DNA from 3 places in the Pseudarthrobacter sp. NPDC058329 genome. Region 1 is predicted to be linked to each of the others. Evidence: riboswitches for the same ligand, from Rfam matches in the RefSeq annotation. Region 1 holds a riboswitch; each other region holds the start of a gene.
What was found. A riboswitch is a leader RNA that binds a small molecule or an ion and turns the genes downstream of it on or off. The one in region 1 is predicted to bind cyclic di-AMP.

Region 1 (3,266 bases):
CTGGTCTCGTTTTGCGGCCAGGCGTAGACGTCCACGCCTGCTTCGGCCTGGGCCGCCGGGCGTGTGCCGGGGTCAGACTTGATGATGGAAGAGGAATCCAGGAAGGGCGCCTTGTTGGTTGCCGCGGCGAACTTCGAGCCGAACTCGCCGAAGGACAGGTGCTGTGCCTTCTTCTCCACAAGGCCGAAGCTTGCAATATCCCAGAACGCCGTGGAGCCGCCGACGCCGAGTACAACTTCGTACCCTTCGGGAGCGCGGAAGAACTGGCTGAGGCCCTCGCGGACGGAGCCAACGAGGTTCTTGACCGGGGCCTGCCGATGCGACGTGCCCAGGATGTTCCTGGACGCCGCGGACAGCGCATCGATCTGCTCCGGCCTGACCTTCGACGGCCCGGCGCCGAACCGTCCATCCTTGGGCAGAAGGTCGGCGGGGATCGTGATGCTGGTTTCGCTCACAGGTGCTCCAATTTCGGCATGGACACGGCTTTTGGTCCGGACGGGTGTTGGTGGCCGGCAGCCGGTGACGGCTGCAACCAGGGCCTCCCTTATTCTGCCCTGTTGGGCTGTTTCAGCGGGAACCGGAACCGTCATAGTCCATCCAATGAGACGCTCCCACCGCCATCTTCAACTATTTGGACAAAGTCAAAATAGGCTAAGCTTTTCCACGGACTACGCCGCGTTGAAGGCGGTACGGTGGGACAACGCAAGGTACTGCGCTCGAGGAGCTGAGCTGGATGACGGATCTGATCGATACTACGGAGATGTACCTTCGGACCATTCTGGAGCTCGAGGAAGAGAACATTGTTGCCCTTCGGGCGCGCATTGCCGAACGGCTGCGGCACTCCGGGCCGACCGTTTCCCAGACCATCGGCAGAATGGAGCGGGACGGCCTGGTGGTGGTGTCGGGTGACCGCCACCTGGAGCTTACGGAGACCGGCCGGAAGCGCGCCACGGAAGTGATGCGCAAGCACCGCCTGGCTGAACGGCTCCTCGCCGACGTTATCGGGCTGGACTGGGCCTACGTCCACGATGAAGCCTGCCGCTGGGAACATGTGATGAGCGAGCGGGTGGAACGGCGCATCTACGAGTTGCTGAACCACCCCACCGAGTCTCCGTACGGGAACCCGATTCCCGGGTTGGCTGCCTTGGGTGGCGGGCCCTCCCTTGGCTTCGCGGATGGAGCGATCAGCCTCCTGGAAGCGATGAAGTCCTATGGTCCTGCCTCCGCTGTAACTGTCAGCCGGCTTGCCGAGCCTATCCAGGTGGAGCCTGAACTGCTCTCGCAGCTGGACGAGGGCGGCATCCGGCCAGGGGCTGCTGTGTCGCTGGAGCGGGTGGGCGACTACATCTCCGTCCGGGTTCCGGGTATCGAAGGAGCGCTTGAACTGCCCCCCGAGGTGGCCGCGCACGTGTTCGTAGCAATCCGCTAGAGAGCCTGATGTCCGCTTCCCTACCCCATGTGAGCTGGGCTACGCAAAGATAACGGAATTGTTACTTTGGGCCTTAAGCCTCTATAGTTGAACCGAAGCGTTGATATTAAAGCGTTACCTGATCTGGAGCCGAGCTCTGCCAGCGGATCGGGAGCACGAGTCGTAACTGGCAGAGGCGGGGGAACCACACACGGCAGCCGGGGGACTGCCTTGGGGTGAAGTCCGTCAGCAGCAAGCCTCTTCCAGTGAAGGATTCCTCCGGGGATATCTCTGTGCCGAAGCTTGCTTACGGCGGACCGGGTCTTTGAACTCTCTGACCCGAATCCGACAGCTAACTTCGCAGGCTTTCCAGAGAGGAACCCTTCTTGACCATGCAGAATCCCAGGGGACGCCGCCGCGCGGCGGTCCCTGCTTCGACACCGCGCGTTGTCGAAGTCATCACCTCGGAACGCCCCCGCGATCCGCACCGTGATGCGCGCCGGCGTCGTGGTCCCTTCCGCCAGATCACAGAGTTTGCTGCTGCCAGCGGGATCGGCCAGAAGGCCGGCGTCGCCTTGGCCGCCACCGGACTGGTGCTCACCGTGACCGTACCGGCGACCAGTCCCGTGATGGCCACCGACGCCTCAGGATCCTCTCCTGTTGCAGCGTCCTCTGTTGCCCCGCAGCCCCAGGTTTCCGCGGAAGCGGAAGCCCAGATCGACTTCAGCCGTTCTGCTGTGGTCACGCAGGCGGACCCGGACGGGAAGCTGAAGCAGCTGCTCAGCGCCCAGTCCGCAGGCGCCATCACCCGCGCCGCTTCCGCCGGAAGCCTCGGTGCCCCGCTCGCTGCAATGAGCACTGCCTCGCCGTTCGGCTACCGCGTCAGCCCGATCACGGGTGGCTCCGGTGACTTCCACCGCGGACAGGACTACGTTGCCCAATGCGGCACCTCGGTTCTGGCTGCGGCTACCGGAACCGTTACTTTCGTTGGCTGGCACCAGTACGGTGGCGGCAACCGGGTGGTGGTGGACCACGGCAATGGCCTGGAAACCACGTACAACCACCTCTCGTCCTTCAGCGTGAAGGAGGGGCAAACGGTATCCCGCGGGGATGTTGTGGCCCTCAGCGGCACCACAGGAGCCTCCACGGGCTGCCATCTGCACTTCGAGGTCCAGGTCAACGGCGAAGTCGTTGACCCGACCGGCTGGCTCTGAGTCAAGTGACGGTGAGCTATCAAATGATGTTGACCTGCCGTGACCTGAATGTGACATTCGTTCGAAACTGCTGTACCGTCTAACTCGCGTCAACTTTTCCGAAGTTGACGCTCTTGTGCGGATTGCCTAACTCTGCCACCGCTCAAGGTCCGTTCGCATTTCATCGTCTGGCAGGGGCGGGGGAACCAATTTTGGCCTTCGAGTCTGAAGGCCTTGGGGTTAAGTCGCAAAAGCTTCCCAGAAGCCGCGCGGCCGGGTGACTCCCATCCGAATCCGACAGCTCACCTCGTAGGCATTGGGAGAGGCTACCTTCGTGTCTTCACGCCATAATTCTGCGCGCCACCGTGCGCAAACGGTTCGTACCAACCCCCTGGACACCATGTCCAAGGCTGTTAGTGCCAATGCCGGGACGGTAGGTCGCCAGGCTGCAGTTATCGCAGCTGCATCCGGCCTCATCCTGACCATGGGCCTGCCGGCCAACGCCGCGGATACCACCGCTGGTGTCTCCGCTTCCACCGAGTCCGGATCGCAGCCGGCCCTCGCCGTAACTGCGGCGCCCACGGCTACCGTTTCCTTCGAGCGCCCGGTGGTCAAGACCACCGCAGCGCCGAAGATCGAAACGGTGCGGACGCTGTCCACCACCT
Region 2 (3,266 bases), on a different contig from region 1:
TCGCAACCGGCGGAACCTTGCGCGAAGCCATCAAGTTCCTCTTCAAGCGCGGTGCTTCGGACGTCACCTGCATCTGCCTGCTGGCCGCTCCGGAAGGCCTGGCCAAGCTCGAGGAAGAACTCGCAGACGCCAATGTGACCATCGTCCTTGCCTCCATCGACGAAAAGCTCAACGAAAAGTCCTACATTGTCCCCGGACTGGGGGATGCGGGCGACCGCCTTTACGGCATCGCCGGGTAGTCCTCAAGCCTTTTGGATTCCGCGTCCCGCCGCTAGCCTGTGCGGATGGACTGGAAACTCGAACTTGTGTATGTCCCTGTGTCGGACGTGGACCGCGCCAAAGACTTCTACGTTAACAAGGTGGGGTTCAACGCCGACTTTGATGAGCGGCCAACGGACTCCATCCGCTTTGTCCAGCTGACACCTCCCGGATCGGCCTGCTCGATCTGCATAGGGGACGGGCTTACGGATGCGCCTCCCGGTACGGGCTCCAACCTCCAGTTGGTGGTCAGTGACATCAATGCCGCCCATCAACACCTCAAGAACAACGGAGTGGACGTCAGCGACGTGGACGTGCAGGACTGGGGCCACTTCGTGTACTTTGCCGATCCCGATGGCAACAGGTGGGCAGTCCAGTACATCCCGGGCCGTGACGCCTGAGCAGGCTCCCCGACACCCGGTCAGCGGCGGCTGACATCCCCGTGCACCGGGCACTGACGTAGCCAGGCCCGGTGCAGACGCCAGGCGGCCCGCCCCCCAATAAGGTGCGGGCCGCGAGGGCAGGCGTTTTGTGGTACCTGCGTGCTTAGTACCAGTTGTTCGACAGGTGGAAGTTCAGGGCACCGCACGGGGACTGGTAACGCTCCTGAATGTAGTTCAGGCCCCAGTTAATCTGGGTGCGGTAGTTGGTGCGGTAGTCCGCACCGGCGCTGGCCATCTTCTCGGCCGGCAGGGATTGAACGATGCCGTAGGCGCCGCTGCTCGGGTTGGTGGCCGTGGTGGTCCAGTCCGACTCCTTGGTCCACAGGGTCTTCAGGCACTGCATCTGGTCAGGAGCCCAGCCGTAGTTTCCCAGCTGGCTGGCGGCATAAGCCTGGGCGCCGGCGGGATCATTGACCGCGACGACGGGGGCAGGCTCAGGTGCGGGAGCCGGAGCCGGAGCTGGAGCGGGAGCAGGTGCCGGAGCGGGCTCGGGAGCCGGTGCCGGGGCAAGCTCGGGAGCAGGCGCCGGTGCGGGCTCGGCGGCCTGGGGCACCACATTGATGTCCGGCACGGCCGGGGCGGCGGACTCGGGAGCGGGATTCGCCGTGATCTCGCTCTTCTCGATGCTGAGGTTGGACTCCGCCTGGGCGGCCTGCGTCTCGGTGGCTGCTACGCGGATGCTGGTTTCGGTTGCCTGTCCCGCAGCGCCCACTCCAATGAGCAGTGCGCAGGATGCGGCCACCACGGCGGCGCGCTTGCCCAAAGAAGGAATCCTGCTGCCGGTTTCCGGCCCGGCCTGCGGCGCGGACTCGTTTTTTGGGCGTGGTTTTACCGGGAATTTGAACATGTTGAATCGCCTCTCACACCTGCGGAGTTAGCTGTCGGGTTCGGATGAGGGCATCCGGCCACACGGAAAGATCACGTGCTGGCTTAACCCCAAGGGCAATTAGTGCCCGGGACGGTGGGTCCCCCGCCTCTGCCTTGACTCAAGCGGAATCCGGGAAGTGGCAGAGCTTGGCGTCATCCGGATATGCGGCCCGAACGCCGGACCGCACCCAATCAACGGTACAGGGATGCGGCGCTTAAGTCACATTTTGGTAACAGAGATCACGACGGCGGCGCGTCGCCTTGCTCGCAAGTGTCACGGTAGAGGCAGCTGAAGTGCGAACTCTGTGCGCCCCGGTTGTGATGTCACCGTTACCCTTCCGCCGTGGGCTTCGACAATGGACTCCACGATGGACAGTCCAAGACCGCTCGTCCCTTCGGCAGCTGAAGCCCCGGCCTGGTCTCCCGTGCCTTTTCGAGCCGCGTCTGCACGGGCGAACCGCGAAAACACGTGGTCCACGAACTCCGGAGGGATCCCGCCGCCGTCGTCCGTTACCGTGACCAGCGCAGCGCCGTCTGCCGTCCGGCCCACTCCGGTAACAACAGTGGTGCCGGCAGGCGTGTGTTTCCGCGCGTTGGACAACAGGTTCATCAGCACCTGGCGCAGTTGGGAGGGGTCGCCGTTGACCACAATGGGTTCATCCGGAAGCTGCAGGCGCCAGTTATGGCCCGGGGCCATCACCTTTTCATCACTGACGCCTTCAATCACCAGCTGCGTAAGGTCCACCTCGCTGAGCTTCAGCGGCTGGCCCTCATCCAGCCGCGCCAGCAGGAGCAGGTCTTCCACCAACGCGGTCATCCGCTCCGACTGGCTCTGCACGCGGGCCAGCGACTTTTTGCCGTCGGGGGTGAAATCCTCCGTCATCCTCATGAGTTCGGTGTAGCCCCGGATGGCGGTCAGGGGAGTGCGCAGCTCGTGGGAGGCGTCAGCCACAAACTGGCGTACTTTTGTTTCGCTCTTCTGCCGCGCCTGCAGCGCGTTTGCCACGTTGTCCAGCATGAGGTTGAGTGCGTGACCCACACTGCCCACTTCCGTCCCCGGATTGGAGTTCGACGGCGGGACACGCACCGCGAGCGCCACCTCGCCGGCGTCGAGCGGCAACCGGGAAACCCGGGTGGCAACCTCGGACAGCTGTTCGAGCGGCTTCATGGTGCGGCGGATGAGGACGGTGCCCACCAGTCCGATCAGCAACAGGCCGCCGAGGGACACGAACACAAAGGTCCACACCAGGGACGCGAGCGTGCTTTCCTTCACGGCGAGGGGAAGCCCTGTCACCAGGACATCGCCGAAGTCGGTTTTCACCGCGATCAGCCGGTAACCGCCATTGGACAGGGTGCGGTCCACGGGCTGCGCGTCCTCCGCGAGCGCCAGCAGGGCTTGCTTGTCCTCGGTGGAAAGTGCAGACCGGGTGGTGTTCGAGGTGAGATACCCGCCGCCGGTGACTTGCCCGTTCACTATCCGGGCGTTCATGGTTCCCACGCTTTGGCCCCGGGCGTCCAGCGGGTCCCTCCCGTTGAAGCCCCCGCCGGGAGGGCGGCCCGGATCGTTGGAGCGGTTCGCCGCCTGGCTCAACTGCTCGTCCAGCTGACGGGTGAGGAACGCGTCCATGGAGGCATAGCTGGCAACGCCCACGGCACCACAAATGGCGATCAGCAGGGCCATGGCCAGGAGGATGAGGC
Region 3 (3,266 bases), on a different contig from region 1:
CGAGCGTGTCGTTCCACGCGGCCGTGGCCTGGGCTTCGTTGTAGCGGTCGCCGGTGTCGTTGTGGAAGGCGTGGTCCACGCCGGGGTAGACAGTGAGCTGGTGGACAACCTCAGTGGCTGCGAGCGCGTCCTTGAGTGCGGGCATGGCACCGGTGATGCGTTGATCGAGTTCCGCGTAGACACCGAAGACTGCGGCCTTGATGCCGGGCACCTTGCCCAGGTCAGGGGCGGGACCATAGAAGGCCGCCGTGGCCTTCAACCCCTCAAGCTCGGTTGCCGCCTGCCAGGTGATGCCGCCGCCGAAGCAGTAGCCGGTCATGGCAATCCGTTCGCCGTCCACAAAGTCCTGGACGCGGAGATACTCCAGCGCCGCCGTGAAGTCGGCAACGTGGCGCTGGGCTCCGGCCTGGGTGAGGGCGCCGGGAACAGCGTCGCGGTCCATGCCCGCCGTCCCGCCTTCCCTGCTCAGCAGGTCAAGCGCAAGGGCAACGTAGCCCGCCTTCGCAAAGCGCCTCGCTACATCTTCGATATGTGGGGTCAATCCGCGGTTCTCATGGCAGATCAACACGGCAGGGCTGCGCCCCTCCCGCTCCGGCCTGGCCTGGTAGGCACTGACGGAGGTTCCTCCGGACATGAACTGTACGGTCGCCGTCGTCATTCCTGCCGCCCCCTCCGGAACGGAGAGCGGGCTCTTCGCCCCGGGGACGGAACCTGCCCCGGCCGTGCTGGAGGCGGACGGTGTCGAAGGTACCGGTGTAGGCATGGGGTCGGTGCTCCGGGGCACCTCGCTGGGAGTGCAGCCCACCAGCAGCATCGCCCCCGCGGCTGCCGCCATGCTGCCAGTGATAAACGCCACTCGCCGGGTGAAGGTGCGCTGGCTTAGAGCCCCGGCACGGTAGTCGTCAAAGAACTCTTCGATCAGGTACTTCTCGTACTTGCCAAGCTGGGTCACGTGGCCTCCTTCAGGTCCGGATATCCTCCTACCCGTCGAGTCCCCAAGCAAGGTAAAGGCGACACTTTCGGCCGAGCTTTATTACTTTGTGATAAAAAACACGGCACGCATCCGCGGCGCGCCTATCTCGCGAGGTCAAGTCTTCATGGCATGGGGAATCCACTCGATTGATAAATCCGAGAGAAGCAACTCGTATGTTATCCAAATGTGACAATCCGGTGAAGATCAGGATATGGTCTTCAGGTGTCCCTCCCAGACGGGACATTCCCCTCAGTATGCCGAGCCCTGCCACTGACCCGGGAACCAACGCTTTCCAGCTGGCAGGGACGGGGGAACCAAGTTTCCGCGGCCTCACATGAGGCCTTGGGGTTAAGTCGTTAGCGCCGCCGAACATTTCGGACTCGCTCCCGGCCGGGTATCTCCAACCCGAACCCGACAGCTCACCCCGCAGGCATGGGAGAGGCGATCAACCGTGTCAAAAAATTCCATTACCGCCCGTCACCGCGCGACTCCGGCCCGCTCAATCGCGCTCCAGGGCTTGGCTGTATCAGCCAAGTCGCTTGGCCGCCCGGCGCTCGCCGTTGCAGCAGCATCAGGCATTGCCTTCGGTGTCGGCGCCCCGGCCCACGCAGGCGTAACCGGCCCGGACACCACCGAGACCACTAACACCCAGGCATATGCGGCACCGGCTGCTGCTGTGGCTGCCCCCGCAGCGGCTGCGGGCCACGTGCACACCGTTGTTTCCGGCGACACTTTGGGAGCCATCGCGGCGGCCAACGGAGTAGCCCTGAACGATGTCCTGTCCGCCAATGGGCTGTCGATCGACACGATCATCTTCCCCGGCGACCAGATCCAGATCGCCGGCGCCGGCGCTGTTGCAGCCGCTCCTGCCGCTGCTGCGGCTCCCGTCAAGGCTGCTGCCCCGGCCAACACCGGAATGAACCTGTCCTACGCCTCCACGTCGCCGGCACCTGCTCCGGCTCCCGCCCCGGCAGCTCCCGCAGCCGCCGGCACCGGCACCGGTGCAGCCATCCTGGCGAACGCTTACGGCCAGGTGGGCGTCCAGCAGGACTGCACCGCCATGGTGGAGAAGGCTCTCCGCTCCGTTGGCAAGACCGTCGGTGACCTTGCCCCGGGACAGTTCTACCAGTACGGCACCACTGTGGGCACCCCGGCTCCCGGTGACCTGGTGATCACCGCCGGTCACGTCGGCGTCTTCGCCGGCAACGGCCAGGTTGTCAGCGGTGGCGTGGACGGCTTCAAGACCGAAGTCCACTCCATCTCCTGGCTCAGCGGCGCTTCCTTCGTCCGCGTAGCGTAGCTCCACCACGCCCAACAGGGGCGGCAGACGGGATCTTTCCCGGCTGCCGCCCCTGTTTTGCGTGCTCAGGAGCTGACCTGCTTAGGTGCCGCAGAAGGTCTGGTAGCTGCCAAAGTCCTCCGACGCCCCTTCGGTGTAGCGTTCCAGTCCCGGCCGCTCATCAAACGGGGCACGGACCACTTCGAGGAGCCGGGTGAACGGATCAAGGTCTCCCTCCGTTGCTGCGGCGAGTGCTTCCTCCACCAGGTGGTTGCGCGGAATGTATGCGGGATTGACCCTGTCCATCAGGTCGGCGTCCGGTTTCAGGTCATGCCACCGTTCAACCCACGCGTCGAAGCCGGCCAGGTCAAGGACCATCCCGCGTGCAGGACGGTTGTTCCCCCTGGCCGCGTGCGAAAGATTCCGGAAGAACAACGTGTAGTCCACTGGTCCGTCCTTCAACAGGGCCACCAGACTGTCCACCAGTTCCGAGGCCTCCTCGGCCTCGGTGGTCCCGGCAGGGGCTTCCGTCAAGCCGAGTTTGGTTTTCATCCCTGCGAACCAGGCGTCACTGTACTGGCGGCGGAACATGCCAAGTGCTTCCACGGCGGGGGCCACGGCCTGTTCCTGGTCCTCATTGAAGAGCGGCAGCATGGCCTCGGCCAAGCGGGCGAGGTTCCACTCCGCGATGACCGGCTGGTTGGCGTAGGCGTACCGGCCGCCGACGTCGATGGAGCTGAAGACTGCGGCCGGGTTAAAGGCGTCCATAAAGGCGCAGGGCCCGTAGTCGATGGTTTCTCCGGAGATGGTCATATTGTCCGTGTTCATCACGCCGTGGATGAATCCCACCAGCATCCAACGGGCCACCAGTTCTGCCTGCGTGGCCACCACCCGTCCGAAGAGCGCCAGGTAGGGGTTATCGGCCTGGGCGGCTTCGGGGTAGTGCCGGCTGATAGCGTGGTCCGCCAGGCGGCGCAGCAGGTCCATGTTTTCCGTGGCCCGAGCGTACTGGAA

Region 2: linked by a shared signal. The riboswitch ahead of ACFVYC_RS20320 (hypothetical protein) and the one ahead of ACFVYC_RS14210 (M23 family metallopeptidase) in region 1 are both predicted to bind cyclic di-AMP.
Region 3: linked by a shared signal. The riboswitch ahead of ACFVYC_RS03750 (LysM peptidoglycan-binding domain-containing protein) and the one ahead of ACFVYC_RS14210 (M23 family metallopeptidase) in region 1 are both predicted to bind cyclic di-AMP.

Annotation. Positions count from the first base shown of each region.
Region 1 is NZ_JBHVZR010000010.1:115,681-118,946, reverse strand. It holds gene serC (phosphoserine transaminase) at 1-455, opposite strand, end outside; gene ACFVYC_RS14215 (metal-dependent transcriptional regulator) at 734-1,429, shown strand; cyclic di-AMP (ydaO/yuaA leader) riboswitch at 1,547-1,790, shown strand; gene ACFVYC_RS14210 (M23 family metallopeptidase) at 1,801-2,622, shown strand; cyclic di-AMP (ydaO/yuaA leader) riboswitch at 2,736-2,931, shown strand; gene ACFVYC_RS14205 (C40 family peptidase) at 3,002-3,266, shown strand, end outside.
Region 2 is NZ_JBHVZR010000022.1:5,334-8,599, forward strand. It holds gene upp (uracil phosphoribosyltransferase) at 1-239, shown strand, start outside; gene ACFVYC_RS20315 (glyoxalase superfamily protein) at 285-659, shown strand; gene ACFVYC_RS20320 (hypothetical protein) at 805-1,548, opposite strand; cyclic di-AMP (ydaO/yuaA leader) riboswitch at 1,554-1,704, opposite strand; gene ACFVYC_RS20325 (ATP-binding protein) at 1,843-3,266, opposite strand, start outside.
Region 3 is NZ_JBHVZR010000001.1:784,477-787,742, reverse strand. It holds gene ACFVYC_RS03755 (dienelactone hydrolase family protein) at 1-952, opposite strand, end outside; cyclic di-AMP (ydaO/yuaA leader) riboswitch at 1,219-1,421, shown strand; gene ACFVYC_RS03750 (LysM peptidoglycan-binding domain-containing protein) at 1,425-2,273, shown strand; gene ACFVYC_RS03745 (YdiU family protein) at 2,355-3,266, opposite strand, start outside.